4 regions of the Alteromonas sp. AWJ4_199 genome follow, and region 4 is predicted to be linked to each of the others. Evidence: predicted binding sites of a transcription regulator. Region 4 holds the regulator's gene; each other region holds the start of a gene.
The links. The regulator sigma-54, encoded in region 4, starts transcription at its own class of promoters, with help from an activator protein. The targets are predictions, from matches to a motif close to GTTGGCACGNNNNTNGNNT.
Positions count from the first base shown of each region.

Region 1: a site for sigma-54 is predicted at 2,342-2,360, ahead of ACXAER_RS02260 (exopolysaccharide biosynthesis protein). Genes of this name have one in related genera too.
Region 2: a site for sigma-54 is predicted at 2,426-2,444, ahead of glnK (P-II family nitrogen regulator). Genes of this name have one in related genera too.
Region 3: a site for sigma-54 is predicted at 3,036-3,054, ahead of ACXAER_RS02290 (DUF883 domain-containing protein). Genes of this name have one in related genera too.

Region 1 covers NZ_JBSWUR010000001.1:497,561-501,895, forward strand. The annotation lists gene ACXAER_RS02245 (ArsR/SmtB family transcription factor) at 1-75, opposite strand, end outside; gene ACXAER_RS02250 (rhodanese-like domain-containing protein) at 266-616, shown strand; gene ACXAER_RS02255 (LysR family transcriptional regulator) at 671-1,594, shown strand; gene ACXAER_RS02260 (exopolysaccharide biosynthesis protein) at 1,603-2,208, opposite strand; gene ACXAER_RS02265 (sigma-54-dependent transcriptional regulator) at 2,683-4,014, shown strand; gene ACXAER_RS02270 (hypothetical protein) at 4,030-4,269, shown strand; gene ACXAER_RS02275 (sensor histidine kinase) at 4,259-4,335, shown strand, end outside.
Region 2 covers NZ_JBSWUR010000001.1:1,892,168-1,896,502, forward strand. The annotation lists gene ggt (gamma-glutamyltransferase) at 1-519, opposite strand, end outside; gene ACXAER_RS08300 (ammonium transporter) at 741-1,988, opposite strand; gene glnK (P-II family nitrogen regulator) at 2,021-2,359, opposite strand; gene ACXAER_RS08310 (hypothetical protein) at 2,602-3,456, shown strand; gene ACXAER_RS08315 (helix-turn-helix domain-containing protein) at 3,532-4,311, opposite strand.
Region 3 covers NZ_JBSWUR010000001.1:502,973-507,307, forward strand. The annotation lists gene ACXAER_RS02275 (sensor histidine kinase) at 1-364, shown strand, start outside; gene ACXAER_RS02280 (response regulator) at 354-806, shown strand; gene ACXAER_RS02285 (response regulator) at 819-2,912, shown strand; gene ACXAER_RS02290 (DUF883 domain-containing protein) at 3,091-3,420, shown strand; gene ACXAER_RS02295 (hypothetical protein) at 3,425-3,949, shown strand; gene ACXAER_RS02300 (hypothetical protein) at 4,043-4,300, shown strand; gene ACXAER_RS02305 (CC0125/CC1285 family lipoprotein) at 4,325-4,335, shown strand, end outside.
Region 4 covers NZ_JBSWUR010000001.1:1,492,902-1,497,236, reverse strand. The annotation lists gene ptsN (PTS IIA-like nitrogen regulatory protein PtsN) at 76-519, opposite strand; gene hpf (ribosome hibernation promoting factor) at 533-820, opposite strand; gene ACXAER_RS06515 (RNA polymerase factor sigma-54) at 851-2,332, opposite strand; gene lptB (LPS export ABC transporter ATP-binding protein) at 2,406-3,131, opposite strand; gene lptA (lipopolysaccharide transport periplasmic protein LptA) at 3,134-3,679, opposite strand; gene lptC (LPS export ABC transporter periplasmic protein LptC) at 3,648-4,226, opposite strand; gene kdsC (3-deoxy-manno-octulosonate-8-phosphatase KdsC) at 4,223-4,335, opposite strand, start outside.

The DNA.
Region 1 (4,335 bases), 1.0 Mb from region 4:
TTGCTTGAGGAAGATCTCAGCTTCCGCTGCATGTTCCATAATGTCATCTGAACCTATTACCATATCTTCAGACATAAGCACTCCCTATCTATAAAGTTTTCTGACAACAATTTAGCTGTTTATTATACTAAAGTATAAACTATTCTGCCGACTTGCCATTATATGCGATGAATTTCGGCCGTATTTGTTGTTTTATTGTTTTTTGATCAATACATTAGATTTACCTTATTTCTTACACAAAAACGCCGTTACTAATGGAAGTGCCATGCTAATAGATATTAAAACTCGAATTGAAAATATTGATTTCGACATTCGTTGCGTAACTGCTGAACAAGCCCTTGATGAGTTATCTTGCAATAATGGAGCTCTCATTGATGTTAGGGAGAGCACAGAAGCAGCAAGCCAACCGGTACCTTCTGCTATCAATATTCCTAGAGGCGTGTTAGAAATGAAAGCGTTAGAGCAATTTAAAGACGCTTCTGTACCACTTTACATACATTGTGCATCTGGTGTTCGTGCGAAATTGGCAGCAGAGCAACTAATACGTATGGGATACGACGAGGTATCAGTTGTAACCTGTCCGGTACCTACCATCACCCAAGCACTCGAAAAATGACTTGTACTATAGGACTATGCTATAACTCTCCCAACATATAAGTAGAGGGCGTGTATGCTTAAATCCACATTAGAACAATGGCGAATGTTTAAAGCCGTGGTTGATGCAGGTGGCTTCAATCAAGCAGCTGCAGAAGTACATAAAAGTCAATCTAGTGTGCATCACGCGGTTCAAAAACTAGAAAGTGCTATCGGTGTAACACTGTTTGAAAATATTGGCCGTAAAGTTAAGCTTTCTCCACAAGGTGAACTTATGTACCGTCGCGCTTCGTTTTTGCTTAACGAAGCCCATAAACTTGAAGCAGTAGCTAGTAGTTTAAAAGTGGGGACCGAAACAACGCTGCGCATAGCTGTGGATATTATTTTTCCTTCTGAATTGCTCTATAACGTGCTTGCTAAAGTCTCTGCTGAGTTTCCCCTATTGCGTATAGAAATAGAAGAGACCGTACTTAGCGGTGCAAATGCATTGTTAACTAGCGGAAAGGTAGACTTGGGCATCTCTCCCTTTGTCATTCCAAACGGGTTTAGTGAAGATTTATGTGAAATTGAGTTCGCCGCTGTTGCTCATGCAGAACATCCCCTACATCAATTAAATAGAACCCTCACCTTAGAAGACCTTAAAAGTCATCGCCAGATTGTCGTGCGCGACTCTTCCGCAGAGCGCAAAGCAGATGTTGGTTGGCTAGGAGCTGAGCAACGCTGGACGGTAAGTCATGTGAGAACATCGTTAGATATCATTGCTCAGGGCTTAGGCTTTGCATGGCTACCTATTGCAATCATAAAAGACGAATTAGAAAATGGGACTTTGGTTCCACTTCCTCTAGATAACAACGCTGCGTTAAGAAAAGCACTTCTTTATCTTTCTTTTAAAGATGGAGATACATTGGGCCCAGCAGCTCGAGCATTTATGGGGGAGCTTAGGTACCAAACAATGAATCTGCCTAACTCGGAATTCATGTTTGATTCCTGTACTGATTAACTTGCGCGTTAGCTAATCGCTGCCGGCAAATGTTGAAAGCCCAGTACGAAGCCAAACAGCGATATTGACACACCTACCAAAGCCACTGCACCGTCGTCTGTGGCCATTCCAACAGACATTATAAATACTGCTAATGCTGGAATTAAACCCATAAAGGGAATAAGCTCTAACGGGACCATTACCAAGCCGCAGCCAACACAATTCAATGCAATTAAAGAGCGAAACACGGGCTGTCTCATAAAAAAGCAACGTGGAACAAGAAATCGATCGACGCGAGCTGCATAGGGTTTTACTTTTTGAACTATATTGCGCAGTTGATCCGCATCACACTGTATATCCATTACTTTTCGAGGCAACCATGGGTGCCTACTACCGAGTAAAATTTGCAATGCAATGAGTAAAATTGTTACACCCGTTAAAGATGGAATTCCAGGAATAGCGCCGACAGGTGTGCAAGCAATAAAAGAAGGGAATGCTAACATGGGACCAAAACCGCGCTTTTCCATAACTTCCCAAAAGTCTTCGAAGTAAAATATATTTTGACTTGACCGCGGCTGCATCTTTGCCAGCAGTTCTGTCAAGGTCATTGATCTTTCGGCTGTTTTTACCCACATATTCAGTTCCTTTGATACAAAACACGTTGTATTCCACTTATTTAAGGGGGCGAGATGCGGACAAGAGGCGCGTAAGTATTCGCCAAATATCATTCATACCCTTGCCTACAGTAAGTTAGTCGCATTGAGATTTGTGCGAAAAATGTGCCAGAGCCTTTCCACGGTGGTACCTATCAATTATTGGGAATACTTTTTGCAACAGCATGTAAATAGGTAACACTCATTGTTAATTTAACAAATCAAAATTTTAGTGCGAATTGCGATAGTGAAATTGTAACAATGAATTCAAATGAATGTGTCTTTACGGTCAACGCGCTTAAATTGTGTGTGGTGTTACCATGAACAGAAAACGCAATATTTGGAAATGTGTGACTACAAATGGATATCCAGTTACTTTTTTCGCTTATTGTGGTAGAACTATAATATTGATTTTATTCCATATTTTCGATGGAACGTAATAGAGAGGGACAATGCGTGCTAACCGTACTTTTAGTTGATGACGACGCCGAGTTTACAGAAGTAGCTTGTACTATTATTGAGTTTTTAGGTCATGACGTCTTGACCGCTGCTACGTTAGCAGAAGCACGAGACTGGCTTGAGAAAGAAACATTCGACCATGTACTGTTAGATTTTATGCTTCCCGATGGAAGCGGTGCTCACCTGTTTAACGAACTTGATGCGCTGCCTAAGCGGCCCCGTGTAACTCTAATTACGGGCCATCCATCGGTAAAAAGCGTTATTAAAGGCTTGTGTGGCCCCACCGTAGACTACCTCGTAAAGCCAATACAACGTGAAGAAATTGAGGCAGTACTAAGTAAGAAAACAAAAGCAAAAGAGCCAGCAGAAGAAAAAATCGAGAAACACTTCGACTTGCTTATTGGCGAGTCACCCGTGATGAAAGAGTTATACAAACTTATTTCAAGAGTCAGCAAAACCAGTGCTAACGTCATGCTATTAGGTGAAAGTGGTGTTGGTAAGGAAGTGGTTGCAGCTGCAATTCACAGAGCCTCAGAAAGTGAAGGCCCTTATATTGCTACAAACTGTGGTGCATTTTCTAAAGAATTGATTGGTAGTGAACTGTTCGGTCATGAAAAAGGTGCCTTCACCGGTGCGGTAGGTCGTAAAGAAGGCGTTTTTGAACAGGCAGAAGGTGGCACCCTTTTCTTAGATGAAATCACAGAAATGCCCATTGACATGCAACCCAACCTTTTGCGCGTACTCGAAAACAAAGTAGTGCTTCGTGTGGGTGGTACGAAATCTATACCTGTAAACTGTCGTGTTGTATCTGCAACAAACAGAACAATGGAAGAAATCGCTCAGAGCAAAGTGTTGCGTGAAGATATTTATTTCAGGCTTGCTGTTTTCCCAATTACCATTCCTCCTTTGCGTGAAAGAAAAGAAGACATTCCTCTTTTAGCAAAAACTTTCATTGCAGAATTTAACAAAGATAACGGTTCTAATTTTAAATGGGAAGATAATCAGCTAGAGACGCTTCAAGCATACGATTGGCCAGGAAACGTTCGTGAGTTAAGACACTTTGTACACCGTGCGGCTATCATGAGTGACCCAGAGAAAAGTGAGATTGAGTTACCTAAAACTATCGAGTCTCCTTTTGCACAGAAGCAGAGTACGACACCTGCCCTTCAAGCTGGAAGAACCATTGAGGATGTAGAAAAAGAGCTTATCTACGCCACTTTAGAAAAAGTAAGCGGCAACAAAACAACCGCAGCAGAAATGTTAGGTATAAGTACTAAAACCCTATACAACCGTCTTCATGCTTACGGCGACCTAAGCAAAGACGAATAGTAAGAGGTATTCAATATGACTAGCGAAGAGTTTTCACGACTGAGTGTTTTTGTACATGATGCTCGGAAACCGTTAAATAGAATATCTATGCAGGCAGAGCTAGTAAAAATGGCACTAAACGGGGACGTTGCTCCTGAAAAAGCACTGGCGGCGTTGGATAAAATAATAAGCAGTGCAAAAGACTGCAGTGAGACCCTATCTGAAATGACATCAGAATTGGGCGAAAATGACCCGGAACATGTAAATGATCTCTAAAGTTCTGTCTTCAATTTACAGCTGGATAATTTTGGTTGTTGTCATCATTGTCGTTATGACTGCAAA
Region 2 (4,335 bases), 400 kb from region 4:
AACAGGGAACCCCTCACGGGCATATTTGATAGATGGGGTAAGCAGCGCAGACATGGGCAGCTTGCCAAATTTTTCGTGTAGTGCAAACCAGCCATCTACAGCGCCAGGGACAGAAACGGGTAGCGGACCAAATTTTGGAATTTGATGCAAACCACGCTCGGCAAACACCGCTTTAGTTAGCTGTCTGGGTGAGCGGCCAGATGCGTTTAAGCCTACTAGCTTTTCTTCTTTTGCATCCCACACAATGGCAAATAGGTCGCCGCCAATACCGCTGCCTGTAGGCTCAACTAAACCTAACATGGCATTGGCTGCAATGGCCGCGTCAACCGCGCTGCCGCCTTGTTTTAAAATATCCAACGCCACTTGCGTAGCTAATGGTTGGCTTGTTGCTGCCATGCCGTTCTTTGCAATAACTTCTGAGCGACTTGCAAAGGGATGCCCCGTTATTCTGTCGTAGCCCAAACAGCTGATACTAAAGAAAGCCAGTATCAAAGGTAGAAGTCGCACACTTGCAATCATAACCGTCCTTTTACTAAAACGTTGCCGATAATAAATCTAGCGTTAGTCTATCGGTTCATAGTGTAGCGTTATTGTCACATTACGCCTAGGCTCTTTTCCTAAGCTCAGTAATGGTCTTAAAACACATTGCATGAAACGAAAAAAGCCCCGCATTAGCGGGGCTTAAACGAAGTAATAAGGCATTATTGTTATTGTTGTTTCGTTGCCTAATCGAGACTCTCTTACGAACGGCTGCTTGTGAAGTCTGGGTATGCTTCCAGACCACATTCGCTCATGTCTACGCCGTCGAATTCTTCTTCTTCGCTCACACGTACACCCATAACCGCTTTAATCACTAGCCATACCACTAGGCTCACTACGAATACCCATACAAAGATAGTCGCTGCACCAATTAGCTGACCAGAGATGCTTGAACCATCGTTAGTGAAAGGTACAAGGATAAGACCTAGAAGACCTACTACGCCGTGAACTGAAATTGCGCCCACTGGATCGTCAATCTTAAGCTTGTCTAGTGCAACAATGCTAAGCACTACTAAAATACCACCAAGGCCGCCGAACAAAGTAGCTTGTAATGGTGTAGGTGTTGAAGGCTCTGCTGTAATAGCCACAAGACCGGCTAGTGCACCGTTAAGTACCATAGTTAGGTCAGCTTTACCGAATAGAATGCGTGCTACGATAAGTGCAGCAATTGCACCACCAGCAGCTGCAGCATTTGTGTTCATAAATACAATCGCTACTGAGTTTGCACTTTCAACAGTTGCAGTAGCCAGTACTGAACCGCCGTTGAAGCCAAACCAACCCATCCACAGGATAAATGTACCTAAAGTTGCAAGCGGTAAGTTTGCACCTGGAATCGCGTTTACTTTACCGTCAGCGGTGTATTTACCCTTACGAGCACCAAGCACAAGAACACCAGCAAGAGCAGCAGCTGCACCAGCCATGTGAACAATACCTGAACCTGCAAAGTCAGAGAAACCAAGGTCGCCAAGCGTATACATACCGAATACTGCTTCGCCGCCCCATGTCCAAGCACCTTCCATTGGATAGATGAAGCCCGTCATGACAACTGCGAACGCTAGGAATGCCCAAAGCTTCATACGCTCAGCTACCGCACCAGATACGATAGACATTGCTGTTGCAACAAATACTACTTGGAAGAAGAAGTCAGCAGAAGGTGCATATGTTGCTGGCTCTTCAGCTACACCTGTTGCGCCATCAGCCATGATACCGCTTAGGAATGGACCCCAGTCGCCGCCACCGTACATAATGCCGTAACCGCAAATCATGTACATAGTGCAAGCGATAGCGAATAGCGCCACGTTTTTAGTTAGAATTTCTGTGGTGTTTTTCGCTCGAACAAGACCAGCTTCAAGCATCGCAAAACCTGCAGCCATCCACATAACTAGTGCACCGCAGATTAGAAAATAAAAGGTATCTAGCGCATACCCAAGTTCAAAAGTGATTTCCATTATGGTTTTCTCCGCAAATATATCGTAGTGGCTTACAGCGCGTCGCTATCCGACTCACCAGTTCGAATACGAACGGCATGTTCAAGGTCATAAACAAACACCTTGCCGTCTCCAATTTTGCCTGTTTTGGCAGCGCCAACGATGGCCTCTACCAGGCGTTCTACTTGATCATCCTGAACAGCAATTTCCAGTTTGACTTTAGGTAGAAAATCCACCTGATATTCCGCTCCGCGGTAAAGTTCAGTGTGTCCTTTTTGACGTCCAAAGCCCTTCACTTCGGTCACGGTCAAACCGTCGATTCCGATTTCTGAAATGGCTTCACGAACATCATCTAGCTTGAACGGCTTGATGATCGCTGTAACTAGTTTCATGAGTTGCTCCCAGTTTGTTTTGGTTATTCTGTAATTTATGGTCGTATTTCCAACTACGGGAAGATAAACCAAGAGCCATGCCATAAATATTTAACTATATAAATCATACACATAATCACAAGCAGCGGCGGCGCGCACAAAAATAATGCACATTAATGGTGCACGAGTTGAAAAATGCCCAATAATGTAGCGGCCAAAGAAATTACTGAGGTAAGGTGACTAAAAAGTGCGATGAAATTAGGATGGAACTATTCGAGAGAGCGAATGGTCTGTTGTTTACTATGACGACTATCACCCCATCTTTCTTTGCGCCAGAACGCAGCACTGAGAACCATTCCGTTACTAAAAAAACGGCGTGGAGAGCGCTGTTAGTTTCATGTGGTGTTCACGTATTTGGGGTGATTTTGGTTGTCTTACTTTCTCAATTGAGTATTGATAATCAAAAAGCTCGTGTTAACGTTTTAGAGCGAACACCTGAGATCAGTGCCAAGCTATACTACCCTCCAACTCCGGGTCCCTCAATCCAAGCCGAAATAGAAGACACTAAAACAGTCGATGCTTCCGCTAAAAGGCAAGAAATTGAACTGAAGTCTGATGTCACTCAACCCATCGAAGCACCTGATAGTAAAACTAAAATTTCTGAAATTCCTGAAGCAAAGCAGCAGAAAGTTACTGAGCCCGAAATACAGCAAGTCCGAATAGAAGATAAGACAATTACCACGCCACCAACGCCGACGCTTTCAAAAGATGCGAATCGCCGCGCGGGTTCGTTAAATTTATCGGTCAAAGATGGCGCTGCGCTTTATTTTGAAAAATATAACAGTGAAAAAGTAGCTGAAGACGCCGAGCAAGCAGCAAGGAATTTCCAAGAACGAAAAGATAGCCCTATATTAAGCGGGCCAAGTACACAAGAAATACAAGCTAGTGAAAATAGACGCCCGTCAAAACAAGTAAACTGTAGCAGTACGACCAATAAAACCTTGGCGATATTAAGCGGTTTTGCCGGAGGCACTTTAAAATGCACCAAAATGGACGATCACAAACGTTTTATAGATGCGAGAGTGAATAAACTGCCCAAAGATAAAGAGCGAAACTAGCGCGTGTTGATTTTTGCCGTGTTCTTTTTTGCGATAGTCCGTAGCCGACTAGTGTCCCCCTTTAGCAAGGCGTGATTACTTTCTTTTAAAAGACTTTGGTGGTTGCCCGAAATAGGCTTTGAATCGGCGGCTGAATGCAGCAACATCTTCGTACCCCGTTAATTGAGCTATGCTCGACATAGGCGTATCGGTGTTTCTAAGCAGTGCTTTGGCTTTCTCCATCCTTATCTTCACTAGGTAATCACGTAAGCTAAGACCAGTGGTTTGTTTAAACCGAGTTTTGAACTGTGTGGTTCCCATACAGGCCATCTCTGAAAGCAACTGCAACGAATGCGATGCCCCTAAGTCATTATGTATATGGCTTATTACTTGGGTGATCCGCTTGTCTGTTCCCCCGCCCACCTCGCTTTTCGCCAGTAACACCTGAAATAACGCGGTCATTTCATCCTGTCCGTAAAACGCGTAATTCGTTAATTGCACTTCAGTAAAACTTAAGAAAGCTTGAAGGGCGGTATTAACCTGAAAGATAGGGCTTCGTTTGTCTTTTAACTGCTCAGGTACTGAAAGTAAGTCGGCGACCACAAACTTTGCATTTTCGTTTGCACTAAAACTATGTACTTCGAGCGGCGCTATACACACTCCCTCACCTACACCGACGCTGCCAGTAAAACAATCTTGCGCTATTTCTATATGCCCATTTACAGGCAATACTAACTGATAAAAAGGGTGAGCGTGACTACGGGCTTTTCTTGCATAAGAACGAACTGAAAGCGAGGGTAATTGTGTTTCTTCATCTGTTTCTCTGTCGTTACTCACACTGATTCCAGCCTTTTTCTCTGATGTCACATTATTCATAAGTTGCCAAAGGTAAGATGCTGC
Region 3 (4,335 bases), 990 kb from region 4:
TGAAGGTGTAACGCCGGTTGTCAAAGTCAATTTACAAGAAGCCAGCAAAGAAGATACTCAGGATATACTTATGTCCGAAGAGTATAACTGGATAAAAATTGCAATTACCGACAATGGTATTGGTTTTGACCAGTCATTCGCAGAGAAAATATTCGCTCCGTTCCAACGCCTTCATGGTAGAAGCGAGTATAAAGGTACAGGCATAGGCCTTGCGGTATGTAGAAGAATAGTAGAAAGACATAATGGTCAAATTACTGCTATGAGTGCACCAGGACACGGAGCTACGTTTTCAATAGTAATGCCGGTGGATAGTGAACCGTTTGGTACTAACAACAATAATGGAGAAACACACAATGACGCGTAAACAAACCCAGCCAATAAATATCTTGATGGCCGATGATGATGAGGATGATCGCCTATTAACCGTTGACGCGCTGCAAGAAAGTCGTGTCCTCAACAATCTGTTTTGCGTTGAAGACGGTGTGGAATTGTTAGAGTTTCTTCGTCACGAGGGGAAATATTCTGATCCAGCATCGGCGCCTCGCCCTAGCCTTATATTGCTTGACTTAAACATGCCAAGAAAAGATGGTCGCGAAGCACTCCAGGAACTTAAGAACGACCCAAAACTGCGAAGTATTCCGGTTGTAATCCTAACAACATCCAAAGAAGAGGAAGACATGCTTCGCGGCTACGATCTCGGTTGCGCTTCTTATATTACCAAACCAGTTAACTTTGAAGGACTGGTTGAACTAATGCGTGCTTTAGGCCGTTATTGGATCGAGTTCGTAGAGTTACCACACGAGTAAAAGAGGTACTAGATGTCAGAGGTTATTAAAATTCTATTGGTTGAAGATGATGAAGATGATTACTTCTTAACTTCTGACTATCTAGAACAGTGTGAGTCACCTAAGTTTGAGTTAACGTGGGTGACAAACAGTCTTGACGCCATAGAAGCGCTTAAGACGGAAGACTTTGATTTATGCTTGCTTGACTACTTGTTGGGCGCAGAGAATGCCATAGATGTTCTGGGTGTTCTGAAGTCGAACCAATTTAGCCTGCCTGTGGTTATTTTAACAGGTCAGTCAGACGTTACAGTCGATGAGATGGTGATGCGCGCGGGCGCCGCCGATTATCTACAGAAGTCCGAGATCGAGACACCGCGCTTCATGCGCACTATACGGTACGCCATGGTTCGTCGGGACATAGAAAACGAGCGCATTGAACGCAATAAGGTTGAGCAAAAAAACAAAGCTAAAGACAAATTCCTCGCTCATCTCGGTCATGAACTGCGCACCCCACTCACCTCTATTCTGGGCTATACAGAACTTCTCATTGATGACGCAAGAAACAGCCCATTCCAACAAGAGCTATCGATAATTCATTCAAACGGCAAACATTTATTGAGCTTGCTTAACGATTTACTCGACATGTCCAGGATAATGGCTGAGAAGTTAGAGTTGAACATTAAGAGTGTTAACTTGTCCGCTTTTCTTACAGATATTCACTCATTAATGCGCTTAAACGCCAAGGATAAGGGGCTGAGTTTAAATGTGGTTTCTAAAACCAAAATTCCTGAATTTATTCAGACAGATCCCACTCGACTTCGTCAGGTTCTGCTTAACCTTATTTCTAACGCGGTTAAGTTCACCGACAAGGGCAGTATTACACTCACTATAGCTCTTAACGAAATTTCGACAGATTGCGAAAAAAACCAGCGACTTAGATTTTCCGTAGACGATACTGGCATCGGCATGCCGCCCAACAAGTTACACAATATTTTTCAACCTTTTGAACAAATTGAAGATGTCATGCGCGCCAACCACGGAGGCGCGGGTCTAGGCTTGGCAATCTGTAAAGAACTGGTCACTAAGCTTGGTGGTGATATTAATGTGACATCTCGACTGGGGGAAGGCAGCACGTTTACATTTGATATTAATCCAGGTGACATTTCTTCCCAACCTAACGTCGATTTAACGCTTGGCCAGATTCAACCTGTCGAATCTAGCAGTATCGATTTAAATGTTACCGGCAGAGTGCTGATTGTCGATGACTTAAGAGAAATTCGGCGCCTTACCGGCCACCTTGTAAGTCAGTCTCAGGCAGATATTAGTTACGCGGAAAACGGTGTTAAGGCACTGGAAGCTGTATTACAGGCCGATGAACACAATCAACCATTTGACCTCGTTCTCATGGATATTCACATGCCTGTGATGAATGGCATTGAAGCGTTACACGCTATTCGTCGCCATGGTAAAGATATTCCCGTTATTGCGGTCACCGCAGCCAGTCGTAAAGGATTAAGAGAGTCGCTAATACGCGAAGGTTTTAATGACGTTATAGGTAAACCAATAGACCGCTTTGCACTAGCTCAACTTCTCTCACAATATCTTCCTCCTGGCGATCACGTCACTTTTACCAATGTAGAAGCACAAGTTGCTGACATGCCCTTACGAAAACCTTACGCGCCAGAAGAAAACATGCCTTCAAGCGACGGAGTTGAACCCTATACGAATACAGAGTTAGCAACAGAAAACACGTCTCAGAAAAAAGAAGACAGTACCTCTACTTGCAAGCGTATTTTAGTGATTGAAGACGATGAAGATGCTGCAGAACTATTGCAGCTATTTTTGGTGCACCTAGGCCATGAAGTTACCACAGAGCATTGCGGCTTAGATGCACTTAGCACCGCACAAGGCGGCAACTTTGATCACATATTAATGGATTTAACGCTACCCGATTACAGTGGTTATGACCTAGCTGGTGAACTCAAAGATAAATTGCCAGATGCAACGCTTACCATCGTTAGCGGGCATGAAGCGGATGAAGACATGATGGAATCGATTGGAATAGATAGTGCTTTACTTAAACCCGTTTCAAAAGATGACCTCGCATCTGTTGTGGATGGAAGCTAGGCTTTTGTTTTAACAACTTTGAAAATATTACAGGGGTTTGCAAGGATAACGCGTTTCTCTTGCAAACCTTTCACCCCCAAAATAGCAAGAAACGCTATCCAACTGTAAATAAAAGGTTTTTTAATTGGTACACACGTTGCAACTGTTATTGTGAACCCAAAATATTAAGGAGAGTATTATGGCTACACAAGCTTCAGCTAAATCACAAACCGTTAAAACTAACAGCACTAACGGTGTGGCTGAACCAAGTCACCCAGTAACGGATCAACTAAAAGACACTCTTCACGCATCAGTTGACAAATTAGCGGATAGTGCTGGCGTTGCGGAAGAAAACATTCGTCGCACAGCCTCATCGTCTGCAGAAAACATGTCAGAAAGAAAGCGTTTAGCAGAGCAGAAATGGCAGGCATCAAAAGTACGTAAGTACGCAATTGAGAATCCTATTCAAACTGCAGGTATCGCTTTTGCAGCAGGCATGCTAGTAACATCGCTTCTACGTAAGAAGTAAAATTATGAAAGTGCCAGATTTTCAAAAAGCACGTTATACATCGTGCCATGAAAATCCATTTCGCCTGACGCCGCCTTCGGCGCAGGCGAAGTTTCATGAAAACGCTACAGGAGAAAGTACACCCAAAGAAACGCCACCTGACGAGCAGTCAACCCAGCAACAATACCCCGATCCGTCTTTCTCCGATGTATTCAACGCATTTAAAGAAGCATTCTCTCAGAGAAAAGAACAAGGCTTTGCATTTCTTGAGCTTACTAATAGTGAACTCATGCTTGTCAAAAAGAGTTTTTTCGTTACTGTTTTTGCATGCCTCGCAGCATTTGCGGTTGGTACAGTTTGTTGGCTTATTTTAAATATTGCTATAGGCGCTATACTTCACAATGTTGGCGTGCACTACGTTGTGGTACCACTTGTGTTATTAGCACTTAATAGTCTTGCGGCGTTCGGTTTCTTTAAGCTTGCCCAGAATGCGTTCAACTATCTAAGTTTAAGCAGATTAATTCAAACATGGCGTAGGGTCTTTGGGTAAGGCATAGATTTAAAGGCGCATTAACCCTTTTGGTTAAGTTCATTTGATCAAATCCATGGACAGTGCCCTGTCAACAATAATGAGGTGAGTACTATGAACATCTTTTTGAAAGCGAATATAAAAGATATTGCGCAAAAGGAACATGCCTATTTTTCTCAAAAACATCACGCAGATGTTGCACTTACACAAGCAAAAAGGCAATGTTCGTTAATGATGGGTAAGCCAGAGACCTTACTTGGCATAGCTTCTGTTGGCGCATATAAAGGTGCAGTAGACGCTAAACCTAAGGCAAAACGCAATCAAGCGTTAACAGCGATAGGCAGAACAGCGTTGTTTTCATTGTTTCAGTGATCACAGTATTAAGGAATTTGTGAGATGAACATCAA
Region 4 (4,335 bases):
TCCCTTATATTCTGGTTTCATCACATACGCGTTGTTGAATAAAGTGCCTATCTATAATGTATAAGCCCTTATTGTTTAACTTAATGCAGAAATAATTTCGTCGCTGGTTGTTGCACGACGTATTGTTTTAATCGTTTCTTTGTCGCTTAGCTTACCGGCTACGGTAGCCAGTGTCTGAAGGTGTCCTTCGGTTTGCTCTTCGGGAACGAGAAGAGCAAAGAATATGTCTACGGGCTTTTCGTCTAGGGCATCAAAGTTGATAGCTGGTGTACTTGTTACAACGATTGCTATTACCTTCTCAAGGCCTGCTAGGCGGCCGTGGGGCAGTGCTATGCCGTTACCTATACCCGTGCTACCCATACGTTCTCGAGCCATCAAGCTATTTAAAACCGTTGCCTGGTCGATGTTATCGTTATGCTTGGCAGCGATATCAGCGATGATCTCAAGAATTCGCTTTTTACTATTACACTGAACCGCACACTCGGTGCGGTCCAGACTTACGATGGCTTGTATATCCATGCTTAATTAACTACTAATGTTTTTTCAGTTTTTCCTTATGCTTGATTACCTGCCGGTCGAGTTTATCAACCATGCTGTCAATCGCCGCATACATGTCGGTATTTTCTGAGGATGCGAATACTTCAGCGCCACTTAAATGAACAGTCGCTTCAGCTTTTTGATTTAATTTTTCAACGTTCAGGATGACATGCACATTAGAAATGTGATCAAAGTGACGTTCAAGTTTGCTGAACTTCGTATCGACATAATTACGCAAAGAGTCGGTGATTTCGACATGATGACCAGTAAGGTTGATTTGCATATTTCGTCTTCCTTATATTATTAAGCCCGGTTAGATAAGGCTTTTGCGTTGGTTCGACGGCGGGATCGATAACGATTCCCGGTATTTTGCTATTGTTCGCCGAGCGACTTTTATGCCTTGCTCGGCCAACAATGAAGCAATCTTGCTATCACTTAGCGGCTTGCTAGGATTTTCCGCAGCCACTAACTTCTTGATCAAAGCACGAATCGCTGTAGATGAACACTCACCACCTGACTCGGTTGCTACGTGGCTTGAGAAGAAATACTTCAATTCAAAGATGCCACGGGGCGTATGCATATACTTCTGTGTTGTCACACGCGAAATAGTCGATTCGTGCATATCTACCATTTCTGCGACATCATTTAGCACCATTGGTTTCATCATTTCCGGGCCGTGCTCAAAAAAGCCCATTTGCTGCTGCACAATGCAATTTGCAACCTTCATCAAGGTATCGTTGCGAGATTCAAGGCTCTTTATGAACCACTTAGCCTCTTGCATGTGTGAGCGGATGAATTGTGAATCGCTGCTGTTCTTGGCACGGCGACTCATTGCTGCGTACGTTTGATTTACGCTTAATTTAGGCAGACTGTCGGGGTTCAGCTCAACCACCCAACGGCCATTTTTCTTGGTTACTGAGACATCAGGAATAACGTATTCAGGCTCTTTAGTAACTAAAGCACTACCTGGGCGAGGATTCAAGGTTTGGAGTAAACGCATTGCTTCGCGCAGCTGATCTTCTTTCAATCGGCTCTTACGCATTAGCGTGCGGTAGTCTTTACTGCTCAGTAAGTCTGAATATTCCTCAATAAGCTGCTTCGCTTCAGCAAGCCACGGTGTGTCTTCTGAAAACTGGCGCAATTGCACCATAAGACACTCTTGAGGTGTACGAGAACCTGAACCAATGGGGTCGAACATTTGAATGCGCTTAAGCACACATTCTATTTCGTCCATTTCGATAGGCTCTTCTAAGTCATCGTCATTAACAGCATCTAAGATATCGTCAAGGGTAACGGTTAGATAACCGGATTCGTCGATTGAGTCGATGATAGCCGTAGCAATAGCGCGGTCAGTGTCTGAAAAGTGAGTGAGGCGCATTTGCCAAAGCAAATGCTCTTGGATGTCTTCGGTAGTTTCACCTTGGAAGATTTGTTCGTCATCATTAGACGGGCCAGGCGCAGGCGCAGAAGAGGCGGAGTAGTACTCGTCCCAGGTGCTGTCGATAGGCAGCTCATCGGGAAGGTCGTTCTTCTCCAGTGCATCTCCTGCCTCTAGCGTGTCGCTTGATGCAGAAGCTGTCGCTTCAGCAGCACTATCGTCACTATCGACATTGTTCTTTTCTACTTGTGGCTCGTCGTTACCTTCTTCCACTTCTAACAGTGGATTAGAGTCGAGTGCCTCTTGAATCTCTTGCTGAAGATCAAGCGTAGAAAGCTGCAGCAGCTTGATGGCCTGCTGCAACTGAGGTGTCATGGTAAGTTGTTGGCTAAATTTTAGCTGTAAAGATGGTTTCATCTACGTCTTATTTAAATGCTCTAAATTGAATATACCAGAGCGAAACTGAAAAATGACAATTCGGTTACATTAACTATAGCCTGAATTGTTCGCCTAGGTATACATCCCTTACTTTTTGATTACTTAAAACCTGTTCCGCGGTTCCTTGCGCAATAAGCTCACCATGACTCACAATGTACGCCTTTTCGCAAACATCCAATGTTTCGCGTACGTTATGGTCCGTGATAAGGATACCAATACCCCTATCGCGAAGATGCTGTATTATCTTCTTTATATCATTAACTGATATTGGATCAACACCAGCAAATGGTTCGTCTAACAAAATAAATTGTGGTTTCGCTGCCAAAGCGCGAGCAATCTCTACGCGACGACGTTCTCCCCCTGACAAACTCATGCCCGTACTATTACGTATATGGTTGATATTAAATTCATCAAGTAGTGCATCAGCTTCTTCTTCTTGCTGTTGTGAATTTAAATCTTTACGGGTTTGCAAAATGGCCATGATATTTTCATATACCGTAAGCTTTCTAAATATTGATGCCTCTTGCGGGAGGTAGCCTATACCGCGGCGTGCGCGCTCATGCATTGGCTGGTGAGTAAGCTCATTATCATCAATTTCGATTTTGCCTTTGTCTAAGTTGACTAAGCCTACAATCATGTAAAAAGTGGTGGTCTTACCAGCGCCGTTAGGGCCGAGAAGACCGACAATTTGACCGGTAGACACTGAAAGGCTTACATCGCGAACAACCTGTCGCGATTTATACGATTTAGCAAGGTTTTTAGCGCTCAAAGTTGCCATTGCTATTCATTGTCCTCGTTGTCTTTCTTAGACGATGTTTTACGAATGGTGTCAGGAGTAAATACTGTGGTTACACGACCTTCACCATCTTCACCGGCACCACCCGTTGCAAGCAATTGTTCAGTAATCATATCGAACGTAATCTTATCACCTTGCACTTTACTGGTATCTTGCTGTAGCTCAGCATTACCCGCCAGAGAAATAGTGCGATTAATTACTTCATAGCGAATTTCATTGGCTTTCGCTGATACCGGTGTACCGTCTTCTAGTGATTGAGAATAGCTAGCAGGGTTGCCACGGGCGATAAATATTTCACGGCCGCTGCCATCTGTAGCTATTACTTCTACTTCATCAGCTTCGATTAGGAGTGAACCTTGGGTAATAAGTACATCTTCCTTGTACAGCGCGGTTTTGTTTTTACCATCAATAAACTGGGTGTTTGACCCTATCTTAATGGGTTGTGAAAAATCTTCTTCACTGGCTATTACCGCACCGCTAGCGATGGCAAGTAGAAGGCTAGTTGCTAGGGGAATAAGTCGTTTGTACATGATCTAAAAGCTCGTATTCTTGTGTGCGTAAATTCGCGTTAAACCCATTGCTTAAAATAAGATATTGCGTACCCAGTATCTCAACGGGTTGATCAGATGTCATTTGTTTCGTGTCTAAATTTATCTGGATGTATTCCGTGGATAAACTTTTGACAAAATCATCGCTGGTTTGATTTTCAATAACAACGCTATCTTCAAGCTGAATTAATTCATTGTTATAAAGCGTTCCTTCCTGCGCAGTTACAACCCAAGGTGATGAAGCGCTTTCTGTATAAAGGGTATATTTAGGTTGCTGGAATAAAACAAAGCCTAATTGGTCGTAATGCTCCATCGACTCTGCAAAGACTTTGTGATTTAACTCACCGTCTTGGTTGTACAAGGTTGTTGTTAAGTTTTTGGCCTTGTAGGCAGGCTTGAGCGCATCATTTTCGCTACTACCTTGAGTTTCAGGCTGCTCTTCCATCCACGTTGGGATGTACATAAGCATAGCTAAGATAAATAGCGCCGATATACTTAAACCTAAGCGATTGAAGCCAAACTGGCTCATACACTAGCTCCGAAAATGTCATTTGCAACGCCTTTAGCTTGCAAAATGGTGTCCGATATTTCTCGAACTGCGCCAAATCCACCCGGAAGTGTGGTGATCCAGTTCGCTT